Regions from separate parts of the Rhizobium sp. S96 genome, predicted to be linked through region 3. Evidence: predicted binding sites of a transcription regulator. Region 3 holds the regulator's gene; each other region holds the start of a gene.
What was found. Region 3 encodes PhoB, which activates phosphate uptake and scavenging genes when phosphate is short. Its sites were predicted from a motif close to TGTCATNNANCTGTCAT; they were not measured.

Region 1 (7,927 bases), 290 kb from region 3:
TGCGACCGCCAGCTCGGCCATGGCGAGCGCGGCCTCGCGGGTCCTTGCGGCAGCGATGAAGCGGCCATTGTGGCAGAAGCTTGCACCGGCGACGCCGCAAACCGCTTCCAGATCCCCATTGGTCAAACCGGCCCAGGCGACAGGAAGATCCGCCCGCAACTCGAACCCTTCGTCGCCACGGCGGATGCCGGTCAGGCACCAGTCCTTGTCGCGGGGATGGACAACAAAAAGCAGGTGATCGGCGCCTGCCTTCACGATGGCGGGCCGGAAGGGCATTCCCATCGGCAACTCGAGAACGCGGCCTTCGCCCGTTTCCTCGATGGCACGGAGCACCAGCGCTTCGGCACGCAGTTTTGCGGCGCGTTTGCCGATACTCGCCTCGACGAAGCTGCGGGCAACCGCCAGCGCAGCGTGGAAGGCGCGGTCGTCGGCGTCCGGATTGGTCTCGTCGAATGCGGGCTTCAGCGTCTCCAGCAAGGCCGGCAGCGTCAGCGCCGCCAGCGGGCCGGACGGGCTCAGCGCCCCATTGTCCACCAGATCGATCGGCAACACGAAACCGGCATCGAAGCCGGCATGGACCGCCTCGATATCCGCTTCCGGAAGGTTGGAGGCGGCCAGATAGTCACGGCCATAGTGCTTCCAGATCAATCCAAACGAGCTGTACGGCTGGCCGTCTTCGCGTAGCGGCGCGCCGCGCTGGTGGTGATCGAATATCTGTGCGGCAGCGTCATACGCGCCACCGACGTCGTAGATGATGCGGTCTGGGCCCGCCGTGATCCACTCCGGCGCCCTGCTGCGCACCAGTCGCGCCTGCGGGAAAAGCCGGGTGAGGATGACGCTGGACAACAGTTCATCGGCATGGAAGCCACCGGAATGGGTGACAAGAAAATCTGGGGTCATGCAGCTGGGCGCCTTGTTGCTCGCGGTGGGATCCGCTTTGGTTGCCGCCCTGATAGCCGTTGCCAGAAGCCATCTCAACCCGCATTCCGGGATCGAGCGGCCCGGCAAGGCGAATATCTTTGAATTCCAAGGTTCCGCTCATCGGCAGATAATGTCATTGTCGCCGCAACGCCTAACCATCCCTGGAGAGAACACAGTGAACGAAACGCCACACGCCTTGGTGAACCTTTGACAGCAGAGACCGAAGCGGCATTCCTGGAATCGCTGGGATGGTCGGAGTTCTTTGCCGAGCAGCTGCAGCCGGCCGAAGAGGATCTCGTGCCGCGGCGCGTCGCCGAGGTGCATCGCAGCCGTCTCAGCGTCGCCTCGCCGACCGGCCTGATCCGGCTTGGTATCTCTCATCAGGTCAACACCGGCGAGTTCGCGGTCGGCGACTGGGTGGTCGCCAAGCCGCATGATCATGCCCTCGTTCGCCGGCTTGAACGCAGGACGCTGCTGCAGCGCCGCACCGAAGGTCGACAGCACCAACAACTCGGCGCCGCCAATGTCGATACGCTGCTTATCGTCACCTCCTGCAATGCCGATTTCAACGTGGCCCGGTTGGAGCGCTACATGGCGCTCGCCAATCAGGCGGGGACGGCGCCGGTCATCGTGCTGACCAAGGCTGATCTGGTGTCTGACGCCGAGACATACGAGGAGCAGGCAAAGGCGTTGCAGCGAGACCTTCCGGTGGTCGTGCTCAACGCCAAGAATGAGGATGCGGTGGCTGCGTTGGCGCCCTGGTGCCAGTTTGGGCAAACCATCGCGCTGATCGGCTCCTCCGGCGTCGGCAAGTCGACGCTGGTCAACACCCTCGCCGGATTGTCGGGCGAGGGGTCGCAGGAAACCGGCGGCATCCGCGAGCGCGACGCCAAGGGACGCCACACCACCACCGCGCGCTCCTTGCACGCCATGGCCAGCGGTGGCTGGGTCATCGATACGCCGGGAATGCGTACGCTGCACGTCAGCGATGTGGCCGAGGGTATCGATCTGGTGTTCTCCGAGATCACCGAACTCGCCCCGCACTGCCGCTTCCGCGATTGCACCCATGACCACGAACCCGGCTGCGCCGTGCAGGCGGCTGTCGACGCCGGCGCCTTGCCGACCGAGCGTCTGGCGCGCTGGCGCACCCTGCTTGCGGAAAACCGCAAGAACACGCCGCAGATGACCGGACCGCGCGGCAACAAGATCCTTCAGAAGAAGCGCTGAGGGCAGGCGAGGCGTCGATCTCCAGCATTGCCGCACAACACTCTGCCCTTCCGCCAGATGGGGTGCCTCACCGTTCTTTGATTGGCCGCTGTCGCGCACCGGCGATAAAGTCGCGGCCAATCGAAGATCGCATCCCTTCGGCAGCATTTTCGCCAGTTGCGTGCCGAGCGGCAGTCCCAGGGAGAGCACCATGACGCGCAATCACCTCACGAAGATCGTTCTTTCGCTTGCCGCCGGCGCCGCGATCGGGCTGTCGGCGCTGCATGGCGCCAATGCGGCCGACAGGGTTCGCGTTCACGGCACCGTCGAAAATCTCGATGGCGACACACTGAAGATAAAGGGGCCGGATGGCCACGACATCGCCGTGACCATGGCGTCCGGCTTGACGGTGCTCGGTGTCAAGAACGCAGCCGCCGCCGATATAAAAACCGGCGATTTCGTCGGTATCGGCTCCGAGCCGACCGCCAGCGGCATCAATGGCGCGGTCCAGGTCGTGATCTTCCCGGCTTCGATGAAGGGAACCGGCGAAGGCGACCGGCCCTGGAGCGTGAAGCCGAACGGTTCCATGACCAACGCAACGGTCGCCAACGCCGTCAAGGACGTCAACGGCCAAACCGTGACGCTGGCTTACAAGGGTGGCGAACGGAAGATCAATATCCCGGCCGGCACCAAGATCGTGGCGCTTGCGCCGGCCACACGGGACGACCTCAAGCCCGGCGCCGCCGTCTCCGCCCAGGGGACGAGCAGCGGAGACAATGCGCTCGCTGCCGATCGCCTCGCCGTCGGCCTCGATGGCGCAACACCCCCGATGTGATCTTTGGTGCACACCGGCACAGGACCTACTTCTCGTACGTCCAAAGCTCTGCATCCGCACGGATAGCGGTGACGAGCGACCGAGCCCTGGCATGGGCGTCGGACTGCGCTCCCAAGCCCATGTGATCGGCTTCGATGCTCATAAGGTAGCCGATGACGTCGATATCCGATGCACCCCGTCGCAATCGTCCCGCAGCTTCGATCAGATAGTCGTCGTATTCGTCCGCGAATGATCGGTTGTCGCCTTCGTCCCATTTGCTTCCTGTAGGCAAAAGCCCGATAGGGTCCCAAGTGGACCAGCCAATGTCACGCAATCTTGAGAGTTTCATCTTGGGTGGGGGCGTGGGCGAAGCCATTTCGATGTCCGTTGTGGTCGTTGTCGTGATGAGGCTACCCCAAGTTGCTAGCGTCTCCTATCGATTGGAACTGTCTCGTCGGCGCGATGCAAAGGGCATCTGCGCGCTGTCACAAATGAATTTGACCGAGCCCGATTGTGACAGAGGTTACACAAAACTGACATTGGAGCTTCATGAAGCAGGACTAATGCACTCCCTCATATCGCATCTGGACTATGAGGAAGAGCATGATGTTCGAACTGAAGAATGTCACCCGCCGTTTCGGAAAGAAGACAGCCGTTGATTCCGTGACGCTCGACATTCCTCAGGGGCAGATGGTCGGCATCATCGGCCGTTCCGGCGCCGGCAAGTCCACGCTTCTGCGCATGATCAACCGCCTGCAGGAACCGACCTCGGGCTCGATCCATTTCGCCGGTGTCGAAGTCTCGAGGCTCCGCGGCCAGGCGCTGCGCAACTGGCAGCGCGATTGCGCCATGATCTTCCAGCAGTTCAATCTCGTTCCGCGCCTCGACGTGCTGACCAACGTGATGCTAGGCCGCCTCAATCATCGCTCGACCACGATGAGCCTGCTCGGCCTTTTCACCCGCGAAGAGCGCATCCACGCGATTGCCGCCCTCGAGCGCCTCGGCATCGAACAGACGGCCCTGCAGATGGCCGGCACGCTGTCGGGTGGCCAGCAGCAGCGCGTGGCGATCGCTCGCGCCCTGATGCAGAACCCGAAGATGGTGCTTGCCGACGAGCCGATCGCCTCGCTCGACCCGCTCAACGCCAAGATCGTCATGGACGCGCTGCGCGACATCAACGAGCGCGAAGGCATCACCGTCATCACCAACCTTCATACGCTCGATACGGCGCGCAACTATTGCGAACGTATTGTCGGCATGGCCGCCGGTCGGGTGGTGTTCGATGGCAAGCCGTCCGAACTGACCGCCGATGCCGTCAAGCAGATCTACGGCACCGACAAGGACGGCGCCGGCATCGACGAGACGATGACTTCGACCTCGATCAACATTCCCGCGGCTGTTGCCGCCAATCAATCCGCCGGCTTGCAACCGCTGGCGCTGGCCGGTCTCTGAGAGGGGCGGCCTCGGATCGTAAGCCCGCGTTATGGGCGCACTTCTTCTTAAGCAAAGATCGCCGGGGACACCGGTCAATCAGGAGAGAACAATGTTGAAGAAAGCACTCTTTGCCGCGACGGCGCTGTTTGCGCTGGCCGGCGTCTCGCATGCTGCAGACCTCAAGGAATTCCGCGTTGGTATTCTCGGCGGCGAAAACGAAGCCGACCGCCTGCGCAACTACGCTTGCCTAGCTGACCACCTGAAGACTGAATTCGGCTTCGAGAAGGTTTCGCTCTTCCCGGCTGCCGACTATGACGGCGTTATCCAGGGTCTGCTCGGCGGCACGCTCGACTTCGCGGAACTCGGCGCTTCCGGCTACGCTGCCATCGCTATCAAGGACGAGAAGGCCGTTACCCCGATCCTGACGACCGTTCAGAAGGACGGCTCGACCGGCTACCACTCGATCGGTCTCGCCCTGAAGTCCGCTGGCATCAAGGACATGAAGGACGCCAAGGGCAAGAAGCTCGGCTACGCTGATCCGGACTCCACCTCGGGCTACCTCATTCCGCTGACGCAGATTCCGAAGGACACTGGCATGCCGAATGACCAGTACTTCGCTTCCACGCAGTTCAACGGCGGCCACGAAAACAACCTGCTCGCTGCCTACGACGGCAAGGTCGACATCGCTGTTGACGACTCCTCGGGCATCGGCGACTTCAAGGACGGCTACACCTCCGGCACCTTCCGCAAGGCTGTCGACAAGGGCACCGTTGACCCGAACAAGCTGGTTGAAGTCTGGCGCTCGCCGCTGATCCCGAACGGCCCGCTCGTTGTTCGCAACGAACTCGGCACCGAGTGGCAGGCAAAGCTCACCGACTTCTTCATGAAGCTGCCTGAGACCGACGCCAAGTGCTTCGCAGCCATCGAAGGCGGCGACTACCACGGCTACACCAAGGTTCAGGCCGATTTCTACAACGCCATTATCGACGCTCGCAAGGCTGCCATCGGCGGTTGATCGATCCTGATAGTTGGAGGGCGGCCGTAACAAGCCGCCCTTTTTCCTGCGAAGAAAGCGGACATCGTTCATGACTTTTGCCGATCCCAACGCCCACGCGCCGGCTGCGCCGCAAAGCGCCCAAGAAATCGGTGATGCCTGGAGCAAGATGGTGGCTCGCCGCCGCCTCTATACCGGTCTCGGGCTGGTGATCCTGCTGGCTGCCTTCGTCGCTTCCGTGCGGTTCGCGGACGAAAGTAATGCCGGCCACTTCTTCGACCGCCTGCCGCATCTCTTCGATTTTCTGAGCTGGCTCATTCCCAAGGATTGGAATGACGTCTGGCGTGCCCTGTTCGATATCGCAAGCCCGATCCAGAAGACCGGCGAGGAGTACAACTTCGCCGAGGGCCGGGTATATGTCTGGGGCGGTTTCTATATCCCCGAATATTTCGAGCTGATGATCATCACGATCAACGTGGCGCTCGTCTCCACCCTGATCGGCTTTATCTTCGCCGTGCCGCTGAGCTTCCTCGTGGCCCGCAATCTGGCGCCGTCCAATCCGCTGCGGATTGTCGCCAAGCGTCTGACCGAGTTCCTGCGCGCCTTTCCCGAGATCGTCATTGCCGGCCTGTTTTCGGCCATCCTGTCGATCGGTCCGGTTGCCGCGATCATTGCGGTCAGCCTGCACACCATCGGCGCGCTCGGCAAACTCTTCTACGAAGTCGTCGAAAACATCGACATGAAGCCGGACGAGGGCATGAAGGCCGTTGGCGCCAGCTGGTCGGAGCGTGTCCGCTTCGCCGCCCTGCCGCAGGTCATGCCGAACTTCGTCTCCTATGCGCTGCTGCGCCTCGAAATCAACGTCCGCGCCTCCACCATCATTGGTGCGGTCGGCGGCGGCGGTATCGGCGAGGAACTGAAGCTCTCCATCTCGCGTGGTTTCGGCGCCAAGACGGTGGCGCTGGTTCTCCTGCTTTTCATCACCATCGTTGCGGTCGACCAGTTCTCCGCATGGCTGCGCCGCCGCCTCGTCGGCGAGCACGCCTTCCTTTTGCAGCATTGAGGTCCGCCATGACGGTGATCGACGCCAACCGGATGCACGAGATCGAGCAGCGCTACCCGGAATATTTCAAGCGTTCCTTCAAGCAGCGCTTCGGCGGCCTGATGATCGTGATCGCCACGCTGGTCTACGCGCTTTACGCGACCTGGTTTTTCGACCTGCCGAAGCTGTTGGCGGATGCTCATTGGGAGCGTGTCGGCCTCTATCTCAGCCAGTGGGTGAGCTACGACGTGCAGCCGGAGTTCCGCATCAGCGACACGGGCCAGATTACCGTCAAGTATCCGCGCTTCTCGCCGCTGGGCGACGATCCGCATCCCGACTGGGTCGTCAACAACGCCGATGGTAGCGTTACGGCCTCCGTCAGGGGCACAAGCCGCACCGTTACTGTTTCCAGTAAGGAAACCGTCGTCACCGCTCACGGCATCAGCGTGCCGGTGGACGTGTCGAGCGGCGCTCCGAAGGTCGTCGGCCCGGTTCCCGCGTGGATGACCGTCTATGACGACAATGTTCTTGCCGATCTCGGTTTTGCCGGCGATGTCAGCATCTCCGTCGATCGCGTGAAGGTCCGCAAGCGTTTCCTCGGCTGGGCGAATTTTGTGTTCGACACGCAGTCGCCGTTCTTCGACAAACCGGCGAGCGAGGTCCTCAGCCTGATCGTTTCGGGACCGGAGCTGAAGCCCGGCCAGTCCAATCTGTCGCTTGCCTTCGACAATATCTGGCACAACAGCGCCTGGCAGCATGGCGACGTCTGGACCAAGCTGTTCCAGACCATTGTTATGGCCTTCCTGGGAACGTTGCTCGGGGCATTGCTCGCTTTCCCGCTGGCCTTTCTGGCCGCGCGCAATATCACGCCCAACAAGGTGCTCAATCAGGTCCTGAAGCGCTTCTTTGACTTCCTGCGCTCGGTGGACATGCTGATCTGGGCGCTGTTCCTGACGCGCGCCTTCGGCCCGGGCCCCCTGGCTGGCTCCGGTGCGATCTTCCTCACGGAAACCGGCACGCTCGGCAAGCTCTATTCCGAAGGCCTGGAAAACGTCGACAACAAGCCGCGCGAAGGCATCAAGTCGACGGGTGCGTCCACCGTACTCACCCATCGCTACGGCATCATCCCGCAGATCGTCCCGGTCTTCGTCAGCCAGACGCTCTACCAGTGGGAATCGAATGTTCGCGGTGCCACCATCATCGGTGCTGTCGGCGCCGGCGGTATCGGCCTCAAGCTATGGGAGGCAATGCGCACCAACGCCAACTGGGAAAACGTCGCCTACATGGTGCTGCTGATCCTGATTGTCGTCTTCCTCTTCGACATGGCCTCGAACGCGCTGCGCCACCGGTTGATGGGCACGAAGGCACACTAAAGCGTGGAAATCTGGCGCCGCCATCATCATTCTGTCACGGAAATCTTTTAGCCGGAAACCAGCTTGCGGCGGGTCGTCAAATCACTGAAGACTGCGATCCGCATTCCGAACGATTTCCAGGATACCAGCCTTGCGCTACGCAC
Region 2 (7,927 bases), on a different contig from region 3:
GGCCGGTTTGAGAAGGAAGGGTGGCGGGTCCGCAAGGATGGCTCGCGGTTCTGGGCCAGTGTCGTCATCGACGCCATTCGCGACGGCGACGGGCGCCTTCTGGGCTACGCCAAGATAACGCGCGACATCACGGAAAAGCTGAATGCGCAGAATGCGCTGGAGCGCGCGCGCGAGGAACTTTTTCACGCCCAGAAGATGGAAGCGGTGGGTCAGCTCACCGGCGGTATCGCGCACGACTTCAACAACTTGCTGACCGCAGTGCTGGGGAGCCTGGAGATCGCCCGCAAGCGTGCCGCCGACGGCCAGGACATCACGCCGCTGCTCGACAATGCGATCCAGGGCGCGCAGCGCGGCGCCAGCCTCACGCAGCGGATGCTGGCCTTCTCACGGCGGCAGGAGCTCAAGCTGGTCGCCGTAGACGTCATCGATCTCATTCAGGGCATGATGGACATGCTACAGCGCTCGATCGGCCCCACGATCTCGATCGAGAGCCGATTCGCCGCCGCGCTGCCGTTGGTAACGTCCGACCCCAACCAGCTTGAGAGTGCCATCCTGAATCTTGTCGTGAACGCGCGCGACGCGATGCCAGATGGAGGTGCCCTTGTTCTATCCGCGCGCCCGGTCAAGGTGGGTCCAAATGATGCCTCCCAGCTGAATCCCGGAGGGTATGTCTGCCTGTCGATAGAGGACTCGGGGCAGGGAATGGACGCTGAGACGCTTCAGAACTCCACCACGCCATTCTTTACGACGAAGGGCGTGGGCAAGGGGACGGGGCTCGGCCTCTCCATGGTGCAGGGCCTGATGGGACAATCCGGCGGCAAACTCGTCCTGCGGTCCTTTGTTGGGAGGGGGACGGTCGCAGAGCTGTGGCTTCCAGTGGCCGAGGACGGCCAGGAGAAGGAGCCAGCACCAAGTGACGCCCCGACGACGAGCGTAGACCAAGCCCTGACGGTGCTTGCGGTCGACGACGATGCTCTGGTGCTGATGAACACCGTACTCATGCTGGAGGACCTAGGATACACCGTGGTCGAGGCCCACTCGGCGCGCAAGGCGCTCGACGTTTTCCAGAGCAGCGGTCCGTTCGATCTCATCATCACCGACCACGCGATGCCCGGCATGACCGGATCGCAGCTGGCAGCCGAAATCAGGAAGCTGCAGCCAGATATGAAAATGGTGCTCGCCACCGGTTATGCGGAATTGCCCCCTGGCGGAGACGAGAAGCTGCTGCGGTTGGCAAAGCCATTCACCCAGGCACAGCTCGCTTCGGTGATCGCAAAAGCGATGACTGAGCCGACTGCGCTGAACTGAGGATGGGCGCGCCGCCGATGGCGCGCTTTCGTATCCATTTGATTTCAGGAAATAAAAAAGGTCTGCATTTTTCAATGCAGACCTTTTGAAACTGGCTCCCCGGGCCGGATTCGAACCGGCGACCTGTCGATTAACAGTCGAATGCTCTACCGCTGAGCTACCAGGGATCACCGCTCGCCGCGGTGTGAGTGGGCTAATACAAATGCTTGGCCGATTTGCCAAGCAGTTTTTTCAAAAAAATGACATTCGCTTGTATTCAGTTTGGTTATCCCCATCTCCTGTGGATGACTGACCAACGCACGAACCCCGGAAAACAAGGCGCCAGGCGCTTTGGCATCGATCATTCCACCGGCCACATCGTTATGGGTCCAACACGCATCCCGCTGCCACGATCGCGCGCTGCCCGCATGTCGATCGGCGGTTTGCTCGTTATTGGGGGATGTCTGGGGTTTTTGCCGATTCTCGGCTTCTGGATGATTCCACTTGGATTCGTCGTCTTGTCGCACGACCTGCACGCCGCCCGTCGGATGAGGCGGCGCTTCTCCGTGTGGTGGGAAAAGAGGCGGAAGTCCCGCCTCTGATCAGGCAAAGAGGCCCGCAGCCCAATAGAAGGCCGCAGCAATGAGCGCTGCAGCAGGAAGGGTCACGACCCAGGCGACCACGATGTTGCCCGCCAGGCCCCAGCGTACGGCCGACACGCGCCGTGCAGCACCCACGCCGATGATCGCACCGGTGATGGTATGGGTGGTCGAGACGGGGATACCGAGCCACGTCGCACCAAACAGCGTCAGCGCGCCGCCCGTTTCAGCGCAAAAGCCCTGCATCGGATTGAGCCGGGTGATCTTGGAACCCATCGTATGGACGATTCGCCACCCTCCGAAGAGCGTGCCGAGCGCCATTGCCGACTGGCAGGAGAGCACGACCCAGAGAGGCACATGGAAGCTGCCGCCAAGATATCCTTGCGAATAGAGCAGGATGGCGATGATACCCATCGTCTTCTGCGCATCGTTGCCGCCGTGTCCGAGCGAATAGAGCGACGCGGACACGAACTGAAGGATGCGGAAGGTTCGGTCGACGGCGAATGGCGTCTGTCGAACAAAGATCCAGGAAACTACAAGCACCAGGAAGAGCGCCAGCAGGAAACCGATCATCGGCGACATGACGATCGCGCCGGCGGTTTTCAGCAGGCCGCTCCACACGATGGAGCTGAAGCCGACCTTGGCAAGTCCTGCACCGACAAGGCCGCCGACCAACGCATGCGAGGAACTGGACGGGATGCCGAAGACCCAGGTGACGATGTTCCACACGATCGCACCCATCAGCGCGGCAAAGATCACGAGCGGCGAGACAATGGCCGGGTCGATGATGCCGGTGCCCAGCGTCTCGGCGACATGCAGCCCGAAGAACAGGAATGCGATGAAATTGAAGAAGGCTGCCCACAGGACCGCGTATTGCGGGCGAAGCACCCGCGTCGAAACGATCGTGGCGATCGAGTTTGCCGCGTCGTGAAGACCGTTCAGGAAATCGAAGAACAACGCAACCGCGATCAGGCCGGCGAGCAGCGGGAAGGCGAGGGTGGCATCCATCAGACGTTCTCGATCACGATGCCGCTGATTTCGTTGGCAACGTCTTCGAACCGGTCGACGACCTTCTCCAGTTCGCCGTAAATCTCGCTGCCGATGATGTAGGCCATGGGATTGGAGCTGCCGTGGCGGAGGAAAAGCTCCTTCAGCCCGCGGTCGTGCAGATCATCGGAATGACCTTCGACCCGCGTGACCTCTTCGGCGATCGCCGTGAGGCGCGGCGCATTGGCGTTGATCCGGTCGAGAAGCGGGATCGCTTCGGCAACGAGGTGCGCAGCCTTGACGATGGCGCTTCCCATTTCCTGCATGCGCGGGTCGAACTCCTTCTGCTCGAACAGGCGTATCGTCTTGACGGTCTTGTGCATCATGTCGATGGCGTCGTCCATCGACTGGATCAGATCCTTGATGTCGACCCGGTCGAACGGCGTGATGAAGCTGCGGCGGACTGCCTGCAGGACTTCGCGGGTAATGTCGTCTGCCTCGTTCTCGAGCGCGACGATGCGTTCGCAGTGACGCTCCGTGTCTTTGCCCGACAGCAATTCGTTCAATGCTTCGGCCGCGCCAACAATCGTGCGCGAGTGTTGGGCGAAGAGGTCGAAAAACCGGTCCTCTCGCGGCAGAAGTTTACGAAACCAGCTGAGCATACTATCCATCCGTGTGCTAATTTTTAGAGGCCCGTCATAAAATAGCGTGACATGCAATAAAAGTGTCACAATTGGACCAGAGCGATTCTTTTTCTGTTTGTTGCCTGCGGTTGCTTTCAAGCCACAAGCGGGATCCGACATGGAACATGCAGAGCCGCAACGCGTTGAAATGATAGGCGCAACAGCGCTATCGTTTCGCATCGCGTTGAAAGGCTAGGAAAATGAAACGGCTTGCGACAATCGTTTTGGCTATGGCGACGGCCTTTTCAGGCGTCTCGCCGGCATTCGCTGAGAACTCCCGGGACGAGCAGTCGGTGCAGAGCCGCGGCACATTTGGCGATTCAGGCGTCGACAATCATCGTTCGAATGGCTGCAACATTTATCGGTGCGGTGGACGATATCGGCACGGCTACAACAATCGGTACTATAACAACCGATACTATGGCAACCGCTACTACGGTCGGCATTACAACCATGACTACGACAATACTGGCGCGATCATCGGCGGCCTCGCTGCCGGCGCACTGCTCGGTGGCCTGATCGCTTCGCAGCCTTACGCTCGTTCGAGCGGGAACCCGCACGTCGACTGGTGCTACAGCCGCTATCGCTCGTATCGGGCTTACGATAACACCTATCAGCCGTATTACGGCCCGCGTCGCCAGTGTGTGTCGCCGTGATTGGAGGCATGGGCGCGCAGGCGACCGAATTTGAGCCTGCGTGGCCGGCCTCACACGTCGTGCTCGTACAGAACGAAACGAAGCACATCGAAGCTTTCTCGTAAGTTTCCGGCTAGCGCTTCCGTCATCACCGGTCTGTGACTTCGCCATCGCAAATCGAATGTGAAAATCCTGCGATCGTCCGCTCCCTGTCTGGTCGCTGTAAACCGAACCTCGCAATTGTATTGAGCCAGCGCCTTCGCAAGGCTATCCGCAGCAAGATCTGTCGCTGTCAGAACTTCGACTTTCGCCCGATGTCGCCTCGGCAACCAATCTTCCAGCGCTTTCAATGGGGATAGGAAAACGAACGCGACCGCCGTGCCTACGATGTCGATCTGTCCTCCACCGAAGCAAAGGCCAATCGCTGTCATGGCCCAGATAGTCGCCGCGGTGGTGACGCCGGTGACCAGATTGCCGCGGTGAAGAACCGCACCGCCGCCGATGAAACCAACACCGGTCAGAACGCCCAGAGCGAAACGCAAGACCTCCATGCGCGCGAAAGCCGGAATGCTCCGTTCCCTCGACGATCAGCTAGGCATTGGCCTGGAGCATGGCCAAACACGCGGCCAGTCCAACGAGGACAGTCGTTCTAAAGCCGGCCGCATGGCCGCCCTGTTCTCGATTGATTCCGATGAGGGATGCCGCAATCACGGTCAGCAGGATCCGTAGCAGAATATCGGCCCACGCCAGTTGCTCCGACATCCTGTTCATCATTGCGTCTGCGAGCCACATCTAAACGGGCCTTTGTTGCGCTGGGATCCTAGAACGCCCCGCCGAACCTGTGTTCTGGGTGCAGGCCCGGCAGGGACGCCGGCACTTTGGAGCACGGCGAACGAAGGATGTGCGTGCGTTCGTCCGCCGCTATCCCAGGAGTTGACCGCAGGTGGCTGACCCAGCGATCATAACCTCAACTGTTAGGGAGGGTGCTTGTTCCACCAGATTCCAAAAAGCCGGCCGGAAGGCGGCGACCGTTGGACCGCCGCGGAAATCGCTACCCCGCATATCACTAATCCCCGAGCGTTTTCTGTCGAACGAAGACCTCGCTTCAGAGTGCCGAACCCTCATTCAAGGCAATCAGCGAGGTTTTGCTCCATCTCGCTCGCGATCGACGTGTCGCGTCGCCGGGACTGCACGAGATCGATCGCAACGGTCAGCGCGCGGCGACCTTGGCCGCTGTCGATATCGAATCCATGTTTCGCACACCATTCGCGGACAGCGTCAATCACGAGTTCGATTTTTTGGTCGGATAGGGAAATAAGGGATTGCAACATTTGGCTGCTCCTCCGTTCGACGGCAAGAGCACTTAGCAACTCCCAAGCGGCCTCTACCATTCGCATTGGGGCCGATATCGGTAGTGTACTCTCAATCCTGGGGAAAGACAGGATTCATTTCAGGCCCGTTGGCTGAGTTCTTGGGCGGTTTGGCCGCCAGCTACGATCGGCGCTGGCGGCAAGGGCAGGCTGGGCAGATGCCACAGCATCGGCGCTTCCCATTGCGGAAGGCTCGCTTCAGGTCACTTGTTCTGAAGCAGCCAGATCTTTCCAGCCATCGATATCCCGTAAACATCAGTCAGGCCGTCGTCGCTCACATGCCGCCGTTCCAGCAGACCTGGTTCTACAAGTTCGACCAGGGTTTTCGCGGTGACGGTCTTGATCTTTTGCGGACGCTCTTTCCAGCGATCGGACTTGGCGTAGGTCACCGTCGCGTTCTCGTGTGTCCACTTGCTTGCAGGCTGAGGATACAAATCTCCATCCCGAGCGAGTTTCAGTCCAGCAATCTGGGATGGGGTCAGTTCAATCATGTCCGAAATCCTCTTGCGTCCTGCGTTCCGTGTTTGACGGCGTCGCCGCATGCCTTTGAAAATCAAAGCGCGTGCAGGAAAGATGCGATACGCAATTGCCTGGCAGTCAAAGTGATCCGCAGGCAAATCATTGATTTAATTGGTGAAAGTTGTTGGAGGCCTCGCCCGGAATTGAACCGGGGTACAAGGATTTGCAGTCCTCTGCGTCACCACTCCGCCACGAGGCCTCACGACACTTGGTTTGTTCAAGCGTTGGCGGGCATTTAGAATGAATAGAAATCGAGTGCAAGAGGGTTGTTGAAATTCCGCCAAGGATTTTGGATTGGAGGCAGGCTCCACAAAGCAAAATGCCCGGGAAGGGGCCGCTCGGTGGCCTTTAGTTGGCTGTTCGCACCAGTCCCATTGGCGAAATGCCGTTCATCACGACATTCGGCGCTCCAATGCTCACCAATGGAATCAGGAGCACGATCACCAGCAGCGCGAAAATGAAAAAACCGCCCAACACATTAGCTCTGTTCAATTATGACCACCGATCACTTTATCAATGAGCCTGAATCATCGCCTTAAATGCTGACAAGCGCCTGAATGGACGCCTCTGGATTGCCCGAAGGAAAATATGCGCGCATGGCGACCGCGCGCCTAGCGGCGTCGGTCGCTTGTGGAAGGGTATCGAGCTGTCACTCCGGCTGTTCAGCCGTGCTCGCGACCCCAAAGCCCGCCAAAAACAATGGCGATGAGCGTTGCCAAGATGAAGAAATCGAACAATGAGAAATATTCAACGACGGTTGACATGGTATTCTCCTCCTAGTTCCTCCGGTTGCAATAATACCACATCGCGGGCCTTTGTTCCATCGGTTACGCCTTCGCCGTTGCGCGGAAGAGACCTATTACCCGAATTCTTGCCGCAGCCGGTCAGGAAGCCTTGAAAGCCTGTTCCCCTGAGATTAAGAGACGAGCAGACAAAACCGCTTTTCACTGGGCGAGAGGGCATGATGAATTTCGAAACGGCACGCGCAAACATGGTCGACAACCAGATCCGTACGACGGACGTCACCTCGCATTCCGTGCTGACGGCTTTTCTCGCGGTGCCGCGCGAAGCATTCGTACCGGAAAAGTCGAAGGCGCTTGCCTATCTCGACAACGATGTTGAAATCTGTCCGGCAGCAGGCGGCCAGCCTGCTCGCTTTCTGATGCAGCCATCGCCGCTTGCCAAGCTCCTGCAGCTTGCCGCAATCGGCAAGGACGATGTCGTTCTCGATGTCGGCTGTGGCACGGGGTATGTTTCGGCTCTTCTGGCTCTGCTCGCTGGATCGGTCGTTGCCGTTGAAGAGGATGAGGCGCTAGCCGAAGCCGCCAAGGCAAACCTTGCTTCCTATGCGAACGTCTCCGTGGTTGCGGGCCCCCTCGCCAAGGGCAACACCTCTGGCGCCCCCTATGATCTGATCTTCGTCAACGGTTCGGTCGAAGAGGTTCCGGCCACGTTGCTCTCGCAGCTTCGCGACGGCGGTCGTCTCGTGACCGTTCAGGGATACGGCGGTTCGGCACGCGCCAAGGTTTTCACCAGCGAACGCGGCGCGGTGTCCGAGAACGTCTTTTTCAATGCTTCCGTGAAGCCGCTCCCCGGTTTCGCCAAGGCTCGCGAATTCGTATTCTGAGCTTGATTGAAGCAGGCAATTGAACGCGGGCACCTTGGGTGCCCGTTTTTATTTCTGCCGCCGGTGCGCATTGATCTGTAACGGCGGAGAAAACTGTGCATTGCGGCATTCATTTGATTCGCGATGATTTTTTTCCCCATTCGGCTATCCTACAGTCTGGGTGATTCGGATGCCCACTCCACGCAATCCGGTCGTTGTTTCTGAATAACGGGGATAGATA
Region 3 (7,927 bases):
CCGACGCCAACATCGACTCTGCCAACAAGGGCCAGATCGATCTCAAGGTCGACGAGAAGAACCGCAAGGTGAACGACAAGCAGGTTGGCTGGATGCAGCAGCTCACGGCAAGCGGCACCCTGCACAAGCAGTTCAACACCGGCCTCTTCGTCAATGGCAACTCGAGCCGTCCTGAGGCAGCCGGCCTCGGCGTTGCTCTGATCGGCTCGCTCTATCTGATGCTGATCGTTCTCGTTCTTGCGCTGCCGATCGGTGTCGCCGCTTCGATCTACCTCGAAGAATTCGCGCCGAAGAACAAGCTGACCGACCTGATCGAGGTCAACATCAACAACCTCGCGGCCGTTCCCTCGATCGTCTACGGCCTGCTCGGCCTCGCCGTCTTCATCAACTTCGCAGGCCTGCCGCGCTCCGCGTCGCTGGTCGGTGGTCTGGTGCTGACGCTGATGACGTTGCCGACGATCATCATTGCGACCCGCGCCGCGCTGCGCGCCGTGCCGCCGTCGATCCGCGCGGCAGCCCTTGGTCTCGGTGCCTCTAAGATGCAGATGGTGTTCCACCATGTCCTGCCGCTGGCAATGCCTGGCATCTTGACCGGCACCATCATCGGCCTGGCCCATGCGCTCGGCGAAACCGCACCGCTGCTTTTGATCGGCATGGTCGCCTTCGTCGCCAATGCACCGGCCACCCCCATGGATCCTTCCACGGCACTGCCCGTGCAGGTCTACATGTGGGCCAACGAAGCCGAGCGCGCTTTTGTCGAGCGCACCTCCGGCGCCATCATCGTCCTGCTCCTGTTCCTGATCGTCATGAACCTCGGAGCTATCCTTCTGCGTCGTCGCTTTGAGCGCCGCTGGTAAACGGAGTAAACATCATGAACATGTTGACGGAAGCAGCAGTCGAGAAAGCGCTGGACCAGAAGATGAATACCATTCCGTATAAAATGATTGGCCAGGACGTATCGGTTTACTACGGCGAGAAGCGCGCGCTCTTCGACGTCAAGCTGAACATCCGCGAAAATACCGTGACGGCGCTCATCGGCCCGTCCGGTTGCGGCAAGTCCACGTTCCTGCGCAGCCTGAACCGCATGAACGACACGATCGACAATTGCCGCGTCACCGGCAAGATCACGCTCGACGGCGATGATATCTACGATCCGGATATCGACGTGGTCGAACTGCGCGCCCGTGTCGGCATGGTGTTCCAGAAGCCGAACCCGTTCCCGAAGACGATCTACGAGAACGTCGCTTACGGCCCGCGTATCCACGGCCTCGCAAAGAGCAAGGCTGACATGGACCAGATCGTCGAACACAGCCTGCAGCGTGCCGGCCTGTGGAACGAAGTGAAGGATCGCGTTCACGAGTCCGGCACCGGCCTCTCCGGCGGTCAGCAGCAGCGCCTTTGCATTGCTCGCGCCGTTGCGGTCAGCCCTGAAGTCATCCTGATGGACGAGCCGTGCTCCGCGCTTGACCCGATCGCCACCGCCAAGGTCGAGGAGCTCATCCACGAACTGCGCGAAAGCTACACCATCGTCATCGTCACACACTCGATGCAGCAGGCGGCTCGCGTTTCGCAGCGTACCGCCATGTTCCACCTCGGCAACCTCGTCGAGGAAAACGACACAGACAAGATGTTCACCAACCCGGATGACCCGCGCACCCAGGACTACATCATGGGCCGCTTCGGTTGATCTCCGGCAACGGTAACCCTCAGGACATTCAAGGATAAGCCCCATGGCATCGACACATATCTATTCCGCCTACGACGACGACCTGAAGTTCCTGTCCCGCCGTATTTCGGAAATGGGCGGTCTTGCAGAACAGATGGTTTCAGACGCTGTCCGCGCCCTGGTGAACGGCGACACGGCGCTGGCCCAGAAGGTCATTTCCGACGACGTGATCCTCGACCACGCCGAGCGCGAGATCGGCGACAAGGCGATCATCACCATTGCACGTCGTCAGCCCATGGCCGCCGACCTTCGCGAAATCATGGGTTCGATCCGCATCGCGGCCGACCTCGAGCGCGTTGGCGATCTTGGCAAGAACACTGCAAAGCGCGTCATCGCCGTGCAGAGCAGCGGCGTTCCCCGCAAGCTCGCTCGCGGCCTCGAGCACCTCTCGGAGCTGGCGCTTGTCCAGCTCAAGGAAGTTCTCGACGTTTACACGAGCCGTGCTGCGGACCGCGCCAAGTCGATCCGTGAGCGCGACGAGGAAATCGACGCGATGTACACCTCGCTGTTTCGCGAGCTGCTCACCTACATGATGGAAGATCCGCGCAACATCACCAGCTGCACGCATCTTCTCTTCTGCGCCAAGAACATCGAGCGCATCGGCGACCATGCGACCAACATTGCCGAAACCATCTACTACATGGCCACCGGTGCCCAGCCGGAAGGCGAACGTCCGAAGGACGATACCGCCAACACCGTCGGCGCAGTCACTGAATAATCGTTCCGCGACCGCGCCCCCAGGAGACCGAAACGAATGATACCTAAAGTAGCTGTCGTTGAAGACGAAGAGGCCCTGAGCGTGCTTCTTCGCTATAACCTTGAGGCCGAAGGCTTCGAGGTCGACACCATCCTGCGCGGCGACGAGGCCGAGATCCGGCTGCAGGAGCGCACGCCCGACCTTCTGATCCTCGATTGGATGCTGCCTGGCGTGTCCGGCATCGAGCTCTGCCGTCGCCTGCGCATGCGGCCGGAAACCGAACGTCTGCCGATCATCATGTTGACGGCCCGTGGCGAGGAGAGCGAACGCGTTCGCGGCCTGTCCACCGGCGCCGACGATTACGTGGTCAAGCCGTTCTCGACACCCGAGCTGGTTGCCCGCGTCAAGGCGATGCTGCGCCGCGCCAAGCCGGAAGTTCTCTCGTCGCTCCTCAAGTGCGGCGATATCGAACTCGATCGCGAAACCCACCGCGTTCATCGCAAGAGCCGCGAAGTCCGCCTGGGGCCCACGGAATTCCGCCTGCTGGAATTCCTCATGGCCTCGCCAGGCCGGGTCTTCTCGCGTTCGCAGCTTCTGGACGGCGTCTGGGGCCACGACATCTATGTCGACGAACGGACCGTCGACGTCCATGTCGGGCGTCTGCGCAAGGCGCTGAACTTCTCCAACATGCAGGATGTGATCCGTACCGTTCGCGGCGCCGGATACTCAATGGAAGCCTAGGCTTCCATCGAGCCGCCAGCAGAGCGGGCCGCTGGGGGCGTCCTGCGGGCATAGGGAACGAGCCGCCGGTGTCAGGCGTCTCGCGAAACGCTTGCCACAGCGGCGGCCAGGCCCGCCGCTGGACTGCTAAGGGGTTTGGGACCATCCTTGACCAGATCGGCAGCGCCCGCCATCGACGCCTGGGCGAGAGCAACGGCCGCGGCCCCCTCGCGGTAAGCGGCATCTGCCGCCTCGGCAATGACCGCCAGATATCCATCACGATTGCCGGCCTTGAAGAGATTCCATGCCCCCGGCACCAAGCGCACTTCGAACGCCGTTTGCGTTGCCTCGGCTGCCGTGGCGAAGAGTTGCGCCGTTGGTTCCACGGTGGTTTGAACCGCGCAAAGAACGACGACCCGGCCTCCAGCCTGAACTGCCTGTTCCGCCAAGGCAGCGTCGACGCGAAGGGTGGGAATGGACACGGTGTCGCCCAATGCGTCCACCGACGGCCCAAGGGTCGAGCATGTGAGGATAACGGCATCAGCCGTTCGACCGAGCGATCGCAACAGCGAAGCGGTTTCATGAGCAATGTCACGGGTGAGCCCACCCGAGCGTTCGGCGTCTGCGAGCAGATCGGGCCGGACCGTATGGGCAAGCGTTCCCTCGGCGAGGCCGATCTCTCGTGCCGCGGCCTCGAATACAGCAATGTTGCTGTCGGCCGTATGTAGGCAGGATATTTTCACCGCATGCTCCAGTGCGCGCGAACGCCGAACGCAACACGCATCCCCCTACAGAAACGCAGCGCGCCCGGTATGGCATGCGAGCGCTGTCCGCGTTGCGCAGTCAACAAAAAACGGGCCCGCGAAGGCCCGTTTTGCATTCCTTATCCGGCTTCCGGATCAAGCGACCCGGTTTGCAGCCTTCCGGCGCTCGTTCACCGGCTGGTATGCCATGCGCTGGTGATAGGTGCAGTAAGGCGAGGAATCCGGGGATTCACAGCCGCAGAAGTGAAAGTCGTCCTTCAGCGGATCGCCGACCGGCCACTTGCAGGTGCGTTCCGTGAGTTCCGTCAGGCCAAGGCGGCGCGAGATCGGTACGACCACGTTGGCAGCAGGACGGTAGCTGACTTCTTCGATCGCATCGATGTCGATCTCTTCCTTCAGCATCGTCGCGCCCTGCTGGCGGGTGACGGTGCGGGTGGCGGTGATCCGGGATGCATAATTCGGAGCGCGTGGTGCCGACGTGGCGCGCTTCGGCGTTCTTGTCGCCGTCGACGTGCCGCCGGCCTTGGCCCGGCCCGGCAGGCTCAAGCGGTGAACTTTGCCAATGACGGCATTGCGGCTTACACCGCCAAGTTGTGCCGCGATCTGGCTGGCGCTCAGGCCTTCGGACCACAGCTTCTTCAGTTTTTCAACGCGCTCGTCTGTCCAGTTCATGCCCCTGTCTCCGCCTTATTAGCGTTGGTGTAGGCAGAATCCTTCACCGTTGCCCCGGACGTGTCCGAGGCAAGAAACGCTTGCTCGATTTTGGTGACTAGTTCCGCCGCATGCAGTCTAGTAATTGAGTTTTAACCTAGTGTGAGGCTGACTCCGTGACAAGAGTCGGTTGAATCGCGGAGAATCGAATTTCAAGTTTTCCCCAACTTGCTGGGGCGGAGAGTCATTTATGCAACATTAATTGTTGATAGATTTAGGCGCCCTGATTGCCAGCTTGACGCATGCACTAAAACCTCAGTTTTGTTGACATTGCAGTGCGAAAAGTAAATAGTGCTGCTTGCCGCCGAAAGGCGGCATTTTTAATTTTCTGGACCCCCTTTTTAGCCGGAGTCCGATGTAGCCAATGACAGGAGATCGCGCCATGGCTGAAGCCGCGCCGCTTTATGATACCTACTCTCGTGCCCCTTTGCGGTTCGAGCGAGGAGAGGGCGTGTGGCTGATCACTGAAACTGGCGAGCGATATCTTGATTTTGGTGCCGGCGTTGCCGTGACCTCGGTTGGTCATGGGCATCCCCATGTCGTTGGTGCGCTGAAGGCGCAGGCAGACAAGGTCTGGCACCTGTCCAACATCTATGAAATCCCGGGCCAGGAAACATTCGCAAAGCGCCTGACGCAGGCGACCTTCGCGGACAAGGTGTTCTTCACCAATTCCGGCGCAGAGGCACTCGAGTGCGCGATCAAGACGGCGCGCCGCTACCAGTTCTCCAAGGGGCACCCCGAGCGTTTCCATATCATCACCTTCGAAGGCGCATTCCACGGCCGGACACTGGCAACCATCGCCGCCGGCGGACAGGAAAAGTACCTGGAAGGCTTTGGCCCCAAGGCGCCGGGCTTCGACCAGGTGACGTTCGGCGATGTCGAAGCGGTGAAGGCCGCGATCACAGCGGAAACGGCAGCCATCCTGATCGAGCCCGTTCAGGGCGAGGGCGGCATCCGTCCCGCGACCACAGAATTCATGAAGGCGCTGCGCCAGATCTGCGATGAAAACGGCCTGCTGCTGATCCTCGACGAGGTTCAGAGCGGTGTCGGACGCACGGGCAAGCTTTTTGCGCATGAGTGGTCGGGTGTGACGCCTGACATCATGGCTGTCGCCAAGGGCATCGGTGGCGGCTTCCCGCTCGGCGCCTGCCTGGCGACTGCTGAGGCGGCGTCTGGTATGAAGGCCGGTACTCACGGCTCGACCTACGGCGGCAATCCGCTCGCCATGGCGGTCGGCAATGCCGTGTTAGACGTTATTCTCGAAGACGGCTTCCTGCAGCATGTGCGTGACGTCTCGCTGGTGTTCCGCCAGGGGCTCGCCTCGCTCAAGGATCGCTATCCCGACGTCATCGAGGATGTTCGTGGCGAAGGGCTGATGCTCGGCGTCAAGGCCGCCGTGCCATCGTCTGAATTGCTGCAGGCGATCCGCGCAGCGCAACTGCTGGCGATCCCCGCCGGCGACAATGTCATTCGTCTTCTCCCGCCGCTGGTGGTCACCGCCGATGAAGCCCGAGAAGGCCTCGCCCGACTGGAGCGTGCCGCCGAAAGCGTTCGCGCTTCCAAGATCAAGAAGACGGCTTGAACGGATAGGTGCCCGGCCTGACGGCGGGCGTAATAGGTAACGACAATGGCTTCCCCCAAACACTTCCTCGATCTCTCCGCGGTATCGTCCTCCGACCTGCGGGTGATCATGAACGACGCTATTTCCCGCAAGCAGGCATTCAAGGCAGGCCAGGGCGACAAGCCGCTGGCAGGTAAGATGCTGGCGATGATCTTCGAAAAGCCCTCGACCCGTACGCGCGTCTCCTTCGACGTCGGCATGCGCCAGCTCGGCGGCGAAACCCTGTTCCTTTCCGGCACCGAAATGCAGCTCGGCCGCGCTGAAACCATCGGCGATACGGCCAAGGTTCTGTCGCGCTACGTTGATGCGATCATGATCCGCACGACGGAGCATTCCCGGCTGCTGGAGCTTGCCGAACATGCGACCGTTCCCGTGATCAATGCGCTGACGGACGACACGCATCCCTGCCAGATCATGGCCGATATCATGACCTTCGAAGAGCATCGGGGCCCGATCAAGGGCAAGACCGTTGCATGGACGGGCGACGGCAACAACGTGCTCCATTCGTTGATCGAAGGGGCTGCGCGGTTCGGCTATCGCATGAACATGGCCGTACCCCTTGGTTCCGAGCCGAAGGATCACTATCTGAACTGGGCCCGCAATGAGGGCGCCGAAATCATGCTTGGTCACGATGCTGACCGCGCGGTTGCCGGCGTCGATTGCGTGGTGACCGATACCTGGGTCTCCATGAATCAGGAACATCGGGCCCGGGGTCACAACGTCTTCCAGCCTTATCAGGTCAATTCGGCTTTGATGGCGCAGGCCGGCAAGGATGCATTGTTCATGCATTGCCTGCCCGCCCATCGTGGTGAGGAAGTCACGGACGAGGTGATCGACGGTCCGCAATCCGTGGTCTTCGATGAAGCGGAAAACCGCCTTCATGCGCAGAAGTCGATTCTTGCTTGGTGCCTGGGCGCGATCTGAACCATACTGGATGCCACATTCGGCCGAAAAGGCCTGTGGCCGCGCGAGCGGATGGGCACCTTTGTCCGCCGCTCACAGACTAGGAGAAGACCATGGCAGAACCTGCAGCCACGCTCGGCGAGTTCGATTTCGCCGGCGATGATCACGTCGTTCCCTTTCAGGTCGAAGGCCTGGATGTGCGCGGTCGCGCCGTCCAGCTCGGCCCGATGCTCGATGCCATTCTTGAGCGCCACAATTATCCGGCGCCGGTCGCCCGGCTGCTGGCCGAAGTCATCGCGCTGACGGTGCTGCTCGGAACGTCGTTGAAGTTCGAAGGCAAATTCACGGTCCAGACGAAGAGCGACGGTCCGGTCGACCTGCTCGTCGCCGACTTCTCGACGCCGGAAAACGTGCGCGCCTATGCCCGCTTCGATCAAGGCCTTCTCGACGCCGCCATCGCGGCCGGCGAGACCGAGCCTGAGCAACTGCTTGGTAAGGGCATGCTGGCCTTCACCATCGATCAGGGCAAGTTCAGCCAGCCATACCAGGGCATCGTCGCGCTCGACGGCGCCACGTTGGAGGATATCGCCGGCACCTATTTCCGCCAGTCCGAGCAGATCCCGACGCGCGTTCGCCTTGCGGCGGCCGAGCTGTTTGATCGCGACGAGAAGGGCAAGGCGCGCCACCGCTGGCGGGCAGGGGGGCTTGTCGCCCAGTTCCTGCCGGAGGCGCCGGAGCGCATGCGCCAGTCCGATCTGCATGGCGGCGATGGCGACACCGGCACC
Region 4 (7,927 bases), on a different contig from region 3:
ATGCCGTTTACCTGCCGGAAACGGTCTTCGACCTCGACCAGGAAGCCGCGCGCCTGAAGGAGGTCATGGACCGGACCGGCCACGCAACGGTGTTCGTCTCGGAAGGCGCCTGCCTCGACGCGATCGTCGCCGAGCGCGAAGCAGCCGGCGATACCGTCAAGCGCGACGCTTTCGGCCACGTCAAGATCGACACGATCAATGTCGGCGCCTGGTTCCAGAAGCAGTTCGCAAGCCTTCTGGATGCCGAACGCTCGCTGGTTCAAAAGTCCGGTTATTTCGCGCGCTCCGCACCGGCAAATGCCGACGATCTGCGCCTGATCCAGAGCATGACCGACCTTGCCGTCGAAAGCGCCCTCAACAAGGTCTCCGGCGTCACCGGCCACGACGAGGCGCAGAATGGCAAGCTCCGCACGATCGAATTCCCGCGCATCAAGGGCGGCAAGGCCTTCGATACGTCGGTTGCCTGGTTTGCGGAAGTGATGGACACGATCGGGCAGAAATACAAAGAAGCATGATTGACGCAAGGCCGATATGGTGTCTTTGCTTCTATCGTAATGGATAGGAGGAGATTCCATGTCGCTCGAAGCCTGGCTCGCTTTCGCCGCCGCGTCCGCCATTATGCTTGCCATTCCCGGACCGACGATCCTGCTCGTCGTTTCCTATGCGCTCGGGCATGGCAAGAAGACGGCATTTGCGACGGTCAGCGGAGTGGCACTCGGCGACTTCACCGCGATGACGGCATCGTTGTTCGGCCTCGGTGCTGTTCTCGCGGCATCGGCGACGCTCTTTACAGTGCTCAAGTGGATCGGCGGCGCCTATCTCATCTGGCTCGGCATCAAGCTCTGGCGGGCGCCTATCCTGAGTGAGCCGATGGCTGACAACGACAATCTGCCGGAGCAGAAGTCGCTGAAGATCTTCCTCCATGCTTACATCGTTACGGCCCTGAACCCGAAGAGCATCGTCTTCTTCGTTGCATTCGTTCCGCAATTTCTCAATCCGGCCCTGCCCTTCTTCGGCCAGATGCTGATCATGGAAGCGACATTCCTGGTTCTTGCGACCATCAATGCCTCCACCTACGCACTGGCCGCCCACGCGGCGCGTGGCCTGATCCGCAAGGCGAGCGTGCAACGCGCTGTCAACAGGACAGGCGGCACATTGCTGATCGCCGCGGGCGCCGTTACAGCAGGATACCGGCGTATCGCTGCGTAAAGAAATCCGGCGGGTTGCCGGGAAGCAACGAATAGGTTAATTGGCAAATCAGGGCATAAGGTTCTTGGTAACTTTTAACGCTGCCGGGGCGGCGCGTTTCACGAGAGTGAGAGTATGGTAGCGATCGGATTTTCCGGCCTTAGACGCAGTTTCATCGTGTCCACGATGCTGTGTGGCGTAGTGGCTGGATGCTCCAGTGTCGAATACACGTCCCAGGCGGACCTGATGGCCGAGCAAATGGTCATCCCAACACCGAAGCCCGGCGAAGATGCGACGTTCGCAGCCATTCCCGCAGGCGAAGGCACGCCTGCCTCGTCCACGATCGCCGATCAGATAGCGCCGTCGGTTGCGACAGCCGCCATGCCGGTCACCGATCCGGCTCAACCGGGTGCCCAGCTCCAGCCCGCAGCCTATGCACAGATTCCGCTCACGCCCGAGATGACCGCGATTCAGTCGGTCGTCCCGACGCCACGGCCCGGTACGCCGTCTCCGTCTACCCAGCTTGCTTTCGCAGCGACACCGCAGAACGGCGCGATTGCCGCACTGTCGGCGATCGATACGACCCCGCACGCGATGATGGACTATGGCTTCGACACATCCGGCCCGATGGATCCGCCGACAGCACCGCCGATGTTCAGCGATGACGACACCGACGATGGCGCTCCGACTGTGGAAAAGAGCGAGATCACGAAGATCATCGAGAAATACTCGAAGATCTATCAGGTCCCGGCATCGCTGCTTCACCGCGTCGTTCATCGCGAAAGCCGTTACAATCCGAAGGCCTATAACAAGCGCGGTTATTTCGGCCTGATGCAGATCAAGTACAATACTGCCAAGTCCATGGGTTACGAGGGACAGCCGGAAGGCCTGTTTGATGCGGAAACCAACATCAAATACGCCGCGAAATACCTGCGCGGCGCATGGCTGGTGTCGGATAGCAGCGAAGACAATGCGGTCCGTCTCTATGCGCGCGGCTACTATTACGATGCCAAGCGCAAGGGCATGTCCGACGTGGCCCAGGGCAGCTACTGATCAGGTCGACTGATCGCCTGCCGGCAAGACCGCCAGAATTTCCTTCAACAGTGATTGCGATGTGTATTTGTAGCTGGACGGCGTCAGTCCCATTCTGACGACAACGAGCTTGGCGGATGGCACAATCGCAGTGCTCTGCCCATCATGCCCTTCCATCCAGAAGGTGTCGGACGGAAGCCCTGCCTCCGCATTGGTCACAGCACCGGGCAACTTTGCCCATGCTTGGCCAGCCGTATAGCGTCCGTCGGATGCCTCCGTCGGCGTTCGCATCATGGCGACAAATCCCTCCGGCAACAGCTGCTGCTCTTTCCATTTCCCATCCATCAGCAGGAACTGACCGAAGCGTGCCCAGTCCCTTGCCGTTGCGTAGAGGTAGGAGCCGCCAGCGAAGGTTCCGTGCGCATCCACCTCAAAGACCGCACTCGACATGCCGAGAGGCCCGAACAGCGCCTGCCGCGGATAGTCAAACGCGGTCTGCGGGTTACCGACGCGATCCATCCAGACCCGCGAGAGCAACACCGACGTGCCACTCGAGTAGTTGAACGTCCCTCTGTCGGCCTCTTTCAGCAATTTGCCGGCCGGAAGCTGCGTCTGATCCGTATTCAAGTACAGCATGCGCGTGACATCGGAGACGATGTCATAGTCTTCGCTGAATTCGAGACCGCTCTCCATCGCCAGCAGATTTGCGACAGTGATCTTCGATCGCCAGTCGCCCGCCCATTGTGGCAGAAGATTTGCGTCGTCGAGCCCGACCTTGTGCTCTTCCATCGCACGCCCGAGGATGGCCGCGTTGACCGTCTTCGTCATCGACCAGCCGATGAGCGGTGTCGTTGGCCCGAATCCGTCACCGTAGGTTTCAGCCACGATGCGCCCGTCATGAACCACGACGACGGCACGCATCCCCTCGCCCGTGAGCGCGGATCTTGTCAGCAGCGTTGCGATTCGCTGATCACCGTCGTCGGCGACATCATCGCCATCGGGCCAAGGCGCACGGCGTTCTGCGAGCGGCTGGCGAGGTTCGTCGGGAACCGAGCGCCGCGCCGCCTCAAAGTCTCCGTCGGGCACATTGGCGCAGCCGAAGGTCCCACGATAGACCGCGTAGTTCGGCGCAAGCCATCCGAGGATGCGCGCCGTCACCCGCTTTTCCTCGCGATCGATATCGACCCGAACCAGCTTCAGCAGCGGATTGCCCGGAGCCTGAACGTCCTTGGACAAGATCGCATCGGGATCCCGCCCAGCGATAAAGACGTTTGAACACATGATCTTAGCGGCATAGCCATCACCGACCTTGAGGAGATCCGACAGGGTCACGAAAAGCCAGGCAGCGCCAACGACAATTGCGGAAACGGCCACAACGGCCAGTGTTTTAAGGATACGTCGCAGAAGTCGCATATGTCTCCTCCATCGCCCTAGAGAAGCAGGAAATCACGCGACACGGAAGCCCCCTGAACGTTGGCACCGCCAGCACTCCTAAAATCCCACTCGATCGCGTCCACAGCCCGCGTCATCAAACTGTAGTCCCGGCGCGCTAAACGCCCTGAACGCTAAATGGGTGAAAGACTCACATGACGGAATTTGCACCGGATGCCGGCTTCCGCAAGAACCGGAAACTCAAGGCAGCCCTTCTCCGCCACAAGGCACTTTCCAAGGACGGCCTCTCGGAGCGCCTGTTCGGATTGCTGTTCTCCGGCCTCGTCTACCCGCAAATCTGGGAAGACCCCGATCTGGACATGCAGGCGATGGAGCTCCAGCCCCACCATCGTATCGTCACGATCGGCTCCGGCGGCTGCAACATGCTCGCCTACCTCTCCAAGAGCCCAGCCTCGATCGACGTCGTCGACCTCAACCCGCACCACATCGCCCTCAATCGCCTGAAGCTCGCGGCATTCCGCAACCTTCCTGGCCATGCCGACCTCGTGCGCTTCCTTGCCCAGCCGAACGAAGCCACCAACAGCAGCGCTTTCAATCAGTTTCTCGCGGCAAACCTCGACGAGACCACGCGCAGCTACTGGAACGGCCGCAAATTCGGACGTCGGCGTATCACCGTATTCGACCGTAACATTTACAAGACGGGCCTTCTCGGCCGCTTCATCGGCGCCGCCCACCTGCTGGCGCGCCTGCACGGCATCGACCTCACCGAGATCACCAGAACCCGCTCGCTTCGCGAACAGCGCCAGTTCTTTGACGAGAAGATCGCTCCGCTGTTTGAAAAGCCCATCGTCCGCTGGATCACCAGCCGCAAGAGCTCGCTCTTCGGCCTTGGCATTCCGCCGCAGCAGTATGACGAGCTGGCAAGCCTTGCCGCCGATCAATCGATCGCGCCCGTCCTTCGCCACCGCCTGGAAAAGCTCGCCTGTCATTTCCCGATGCGCGACAACTACTTCGCCTGGCAGGCGTTTGCGCGCCGCTATGCGCCGGCCGGCGAAGGTCCGCTGCCGACCTATCTGAAGCCGGAGCACTATAAAACGATCCGCGACAACATCGACCGTGTCGGCGTTCACCACGCAAGCTTCACTGAACTGCTCGCGCGCGAACCGGCCGCATCGCGCGACCGCTATGTCCTGCTCGATGCCCAGGATTGGATGACGGACCAGCAGCTGAACGACCTATGGACGGAAATCACGCGCACGGCCCGAAGCGGCGCCCGGGTCATTTTCCGCACGGCGGCTGAAAAGAGCATCATTGAAGGACGGCTGTCGCCGGCGCTCCGCGACCAGTGGACTTATCTGGAAGATCGCTCGCGCGAACTCACATCCCTAGACCGCTCGGCGATCTATGGCGGCTTCCACATCTACGAGAAGACGGCGTGAGCAAAGTCGAAACGACCACCGCACCCTCCGACGATCATGCCGGCCTTATGGACGGCATGTACAGGTACCAGCGGCATATCTATGACCTCACCCGCAAATACTACCTGCTCGGCCGTGACCGCACCATTCGCGGTCTCAATGTACCGGTCGGAGGCACCCTGCTCGAGGTCGGCTGCGGGACCGGCCGCAACCTGGCGCTCGCGCACCAGCACTTCCCTCAGGCGGCCCTCTACGGCCTCGACATATCACAGGAGATGCTGATCTCCGCGCGCAAGACGTTTGCCGGCAAGGCAGTCGTCCCGGAGTTCCGCGTGGCCGATGCCACCGCTTTCACGCCAGGCGAATTCGGCTGCACGGGTTTCGACCGGATCCTGGTCTCCTATGCGCTATCGATGATTCCCGATTGGGAGCGTGCGATCGCGTCTGCCATCGCCGCGCTCAACCCCGGCGGCGAGTTGCACATCGTCGATTTCGGCCAACAGGAGCGCCTGCCCGGCTGGTTCAGAGCGGTCCTGAAATCTTGGCTGTGCAAATTTCATGTCACGCCGCGCGCCACCCTGCGTGAGGCACTCCAGGTGCAAGCCACTGAAAATAATGCGCAATTGCGCTTCACTTCGGTCTATGGCGGCTACGCGTGGCAGGCGTGCATTATTACCAAGCGCTAACATTTCGCTTGAAACTAACCGATTTTTTACGTTGATATGATTAAAAGAGGGGCATCTCTCTGCTGGACGCGTCTTTCACGAAGGTCGAGCTGTGGGGCACAAAGATCATTCGGTTTACGATGGAACACCTATGCGCCGGCTCCTGTTTTGCGTCTTGCCGTTGGCTGTCTTGCTCGCCGGCTGCACTTCGTCGGGCTATGACTATCTCGAAACAGCGTCCGTAAAGCCGAAAACCCGGTTCCAGGACACCGATCCGCAGGACTTCGGACCGAAGCATCCGCAGCAGAACCCTGTTCACGGCATCGACATCTCCAAGTGGCAGGGCGATATCGACTGGCAGACGGTCAAGAATTCCGGCGTTGCCTTCGCCTTCATCAAGGCCACGGAAGGCAAGGATCGCGTCGATTCTCGCTTCAACGAATACTGGCAGCGTGCCCGGGCGGTCGGCATCCCGCACGCCCCCTATCATTTCTACTACTTCTGCTCGACGCCGGATGAGCAAGCCGACTGGTTCATCAGCAACGTGCCGAAGGAATCCATGCGCCTGCCGCCGGTGCTGGACGTTGAATGGAACTCGGAATCCAAGACGTGCCGCCTCCGCCCGGATCCGGCGACGGTACGCGCGCAGCTGCAGCGCTTCATGGATCGGCTCGAGGCCTATTACGGCAAGCGCCCGATCATCTACACCTCCGTGGACTTCCACCGCGACAATCTGGTCGGATACTTCCAGGACTATCACTTCTGGGTCCGTTCGGTCGCGAAGCACCCCGAAGTCACCTATGCCGACCGCCGCTGGGCCTTCTGGCAATACACATCCACGGGTGTCATTCCCGGCATCAAGGGGCCGACTGACATTAATGTGTTCGCTGGTTCGGCGAAGAACTGGAACAACTGGGTAGCGGCGGTTTCCAAAGACACGAATTCTTAGTAACGTCCCGCCTTCTTTCTTGCTTCTGTCACAATCATTTGGGACATCGACAGCAATTTTAGCAATGACGAGGATTAAAGCTATGTTCCGCACGCCCGCAAGCCGTTCTGCGCTCGCTCTCCTGTTCGCCGCCGGTATCGCCACGGGTGCTGCAGCACAAACAGCGGCACCTGCCGCTCAGGCTCCCGCAGCAGCTGCCGCACCGGCCCCTGCCTGCGATGGCGACCTCTCCGCGTTCCTGGCTGGCGTCAAGGCCGAGGCGATCGCTGCCGGCGCATCCGCCGAAGCAGCCGACAGGGCGCTTGCCGGCGCACAGATCGATCCCAAGGTGATCAGCCGCGACCGCGCCCAGGGTGTGTTCAAGCAGACCTTCCTGGAATTCTCGCAGCGCACCGTGAGCCAGGCGCGTCTTGATATCGGCCGCCAGAAGATGAAGCAGCACGCCGACGTCTTCGCTCGCGCGGAACAGGAATTCGGCGTCCCGGCCGGCGTCATCACCGCCTTCTGGGCGATGGAGACCGACTTCGGCGCCGTGCAGGGCGATTTCAACACCCGCAATGCCCTCGTGACCCTCGCTCATGATTGCCGCCGCCCCGAACTTTTCCGCCCGCAGCTGATCGCACTCATCGAGATGGTTCAGCACGGTGACCTCGACCCGGCAACCAACACCGGCGCCTGGGCCGGCGAAATCGGCCAGGTTCAGATGCTGCCGCGCGATATCGTCGCCTACGGCATGGACGGTGACGGCGATGGCCACGTGCGCCTCAAGCAGAGCGGCCCGGACGCCATCCTGACCGCCGCCAAGTTCATCCAGCACCTCGGCTTCCAGAAGGGCCAGCCGTGGCTGCAGGAAGTCACCATTCCTGAAAGCCTGCCCTTCGAGAAGTCCGGCCTCGGCGGCACGATGACCGCTGGCGAGTGGTTCGCACTTGGCGTCAAGCCGCGCAACGGCGACACGAGCTTCGGTAGCCTGCGCGGCGACCTGGTGCTGCCGCAGGGTCGTCTCGGACCTGCCTTCATCGCCTACCCCAACTTCGGGATCTATCTCGAGTGGAACAAGTCGTTCATCTACACCACCTCAGCGGCTTACTTTGCGACCCGGCTTGCTGGCGCGGAGCCCTACCTGAAGGGCACCCCGGAACAGGGCCTGACCAACGACCAGATGAAAGAGCTTCAGACCAAGCTCGACACCCTCGGTCATGATGTCGGCGCGATCGACGGCATTCTCGGCTCGGGCACGCGCATAGCCATCCAGAAGCAGCAGCAGCGATTGGGTATGCCTG

Region 1: a site for PhoB is predicted at 3,476-3,492, ahead of phnC (phosphonate ABC transporter ATP-binding protein). Genes of this name have one in related genera too.
Region 2: a site for PhoB is predicted at 3,588-3,604, ahead of QTL94_RS17730 (DUF47 domain-containing protein). Genes of this name have one in related genera too.
Region 4: a site for PhoB is predicted at 3,744-3,760, ahead of QTL94_RS11310 (BtaA family protein). Genes of this name have one in related genera too.

What each region holds. Positions count from the first base shown of each region.
Region 1 covers NZ_JAUDRY010000003.1:566,003-573,929, reverse strand. The annotation lists gene QTL94_RS03810 (MYG1 family protein) at 1-900, opposite strand, end outside; gene rsgA (ribosome small subunit-dependent GTPase A) at 1,129-2,148, shown strand; gene QTL94_RS03800 (hypothetical protein) at 2,339-2,962, shown strand; gene QTL94_RS03795 (hypothetical protein) at 2,988-3,317, opposite strand; gene phnC (phosphonate ABC transporter ATP-binding protein) at 3,548-4,393, shown strand; gene phnD (phosphonate ABC transporter substrate-binding protein) at 4,485-5,390, shown strand; gene phnE (phosphonate ABC transporter, permease protein PhnE) at 5,461-6,432, shown strand; gene phnE (phosphonate ABC transporter, permease protein PhnE) at 6,441-7,784, shown strand; gene QTL94_RS03770 (DUF1045 domain-containing protein) at 7,915-7,927, shown strand, end outside.
Region 2 covers NZ_JAUDRY010000015.1:24,544-32,470, forward strand. The annotation lists gene QTL94_RS17710 (hybrid sensor histidine kinase/response regulator) at 1-1,308, shown strand, start outside; tRNA gene QTL94_RS17715 (tRNA-Asn) at 1,401-1,475, opposite strand; gene QTL94_RS17720 (hypothetical protein) at 1,593-1,889, shown strand; gene QTL94_RS17725 (inorganic phosphate transporter) at 1,890-2,894, opposite strand; gene QTL94_RS17730 (DUF47 domain-containing protein) at 2,894-3,535, opposite strand; gene QTL94_RS17735 (BA14K family protein) at 3,757-4,212, shown strand; gene QTL94_RS28475 (MgtC/SapB family protein) at 4,263-4,733, opposite strand; gene QTL94_RS28480 (MgtC/SapB family protein) at 4,783-4,983, opposite strand; gene QTL94_RS17745 (hypothetical protein) at 5,313-5,522, opposite strand; gene QTL94_RS17750 (hypothetical protein) at 5,765-6,052, opposite strand; tRNA gene QTL94_RS17755 (tRNA-Cys) at 6,206-6,279, opposite strand; gene QTL94_RS17760 (protein-L-isoaspartate O-methyltransferase family protein) at 7,042-7,707, shown strand; gene QTL94_RS17765 (DUF2497 domain-containing protein) at 7,927-7,927, shown strand, end outside.
Region 3 covers NZ_JAUDRY010000003.1:273,773-281,699, reverse strand. The annotation lists gene pstA (phosphate ABC transporter permease PstA) at 1-857, shown strand, start outside; gene pstB (phosphate ABC transporter ATP-binding protein PstB) at 872-1,687, shown strand; gene phoU (phosphate signaling complex protein PhoU) at 1,731-2,444, shown strand; gene phoB (phosphate regulon transcriptional regulator PhoB) at 2,481-3,164, shown strand; gene QTL94_RS02360 (aspartate/glutamate racemase family protein) at 3,236-3,886, opposite strand; gene QTL94_RS02355 (GcrA family cell cycle regulator) at 4,043-4,579, opposite strand; gene QTL94_RS02350 (aspartate aminotransferase family protein) at 5,001-6,200, shown strand; gene argF (ornithine carbamoyltransferase) at 6,246-7,163, shown strand; gene QTL94_RS02340 (Hsp33 family molecular chaperone) at 7,256-7,927, shown strand, end outside.
Region 4 covers NZ_JAUDRY010000009.1:60,051-67,977, reverse strand. The annotation lists gene QTL94_RS11330 (pyrophosphate--fructose-6-phosphate 1-phosphotransferase) at 1-515, shown strand, start outside; gene QTL94_RS11325 (LysE family translocator) at 574-1,209, shown strand; gene QTL94_RS11320 (transglycosylase SLT domain-containing protein) at 1,324-2,241, shown strand; gene QTL94_RS11315 (serine hydrolase domain-containing protein) at 2,242-3,633, opposite strand; gene QTL94_RS11310 (BtaA family protein) at 3,807-5,051, shown strand; gene QTL94_RS11305 (class I SAM-dependent methyltransferase) at 5,048-5,716, shown strand; gene QTL94_RS11300 (glycoside hydrolase family 25 protein) at 5,847-6,644, shown strand; gene QTL94_RS11295 (lytic murein transglycosylase) at 6,727-7,927, shown strand, end outside.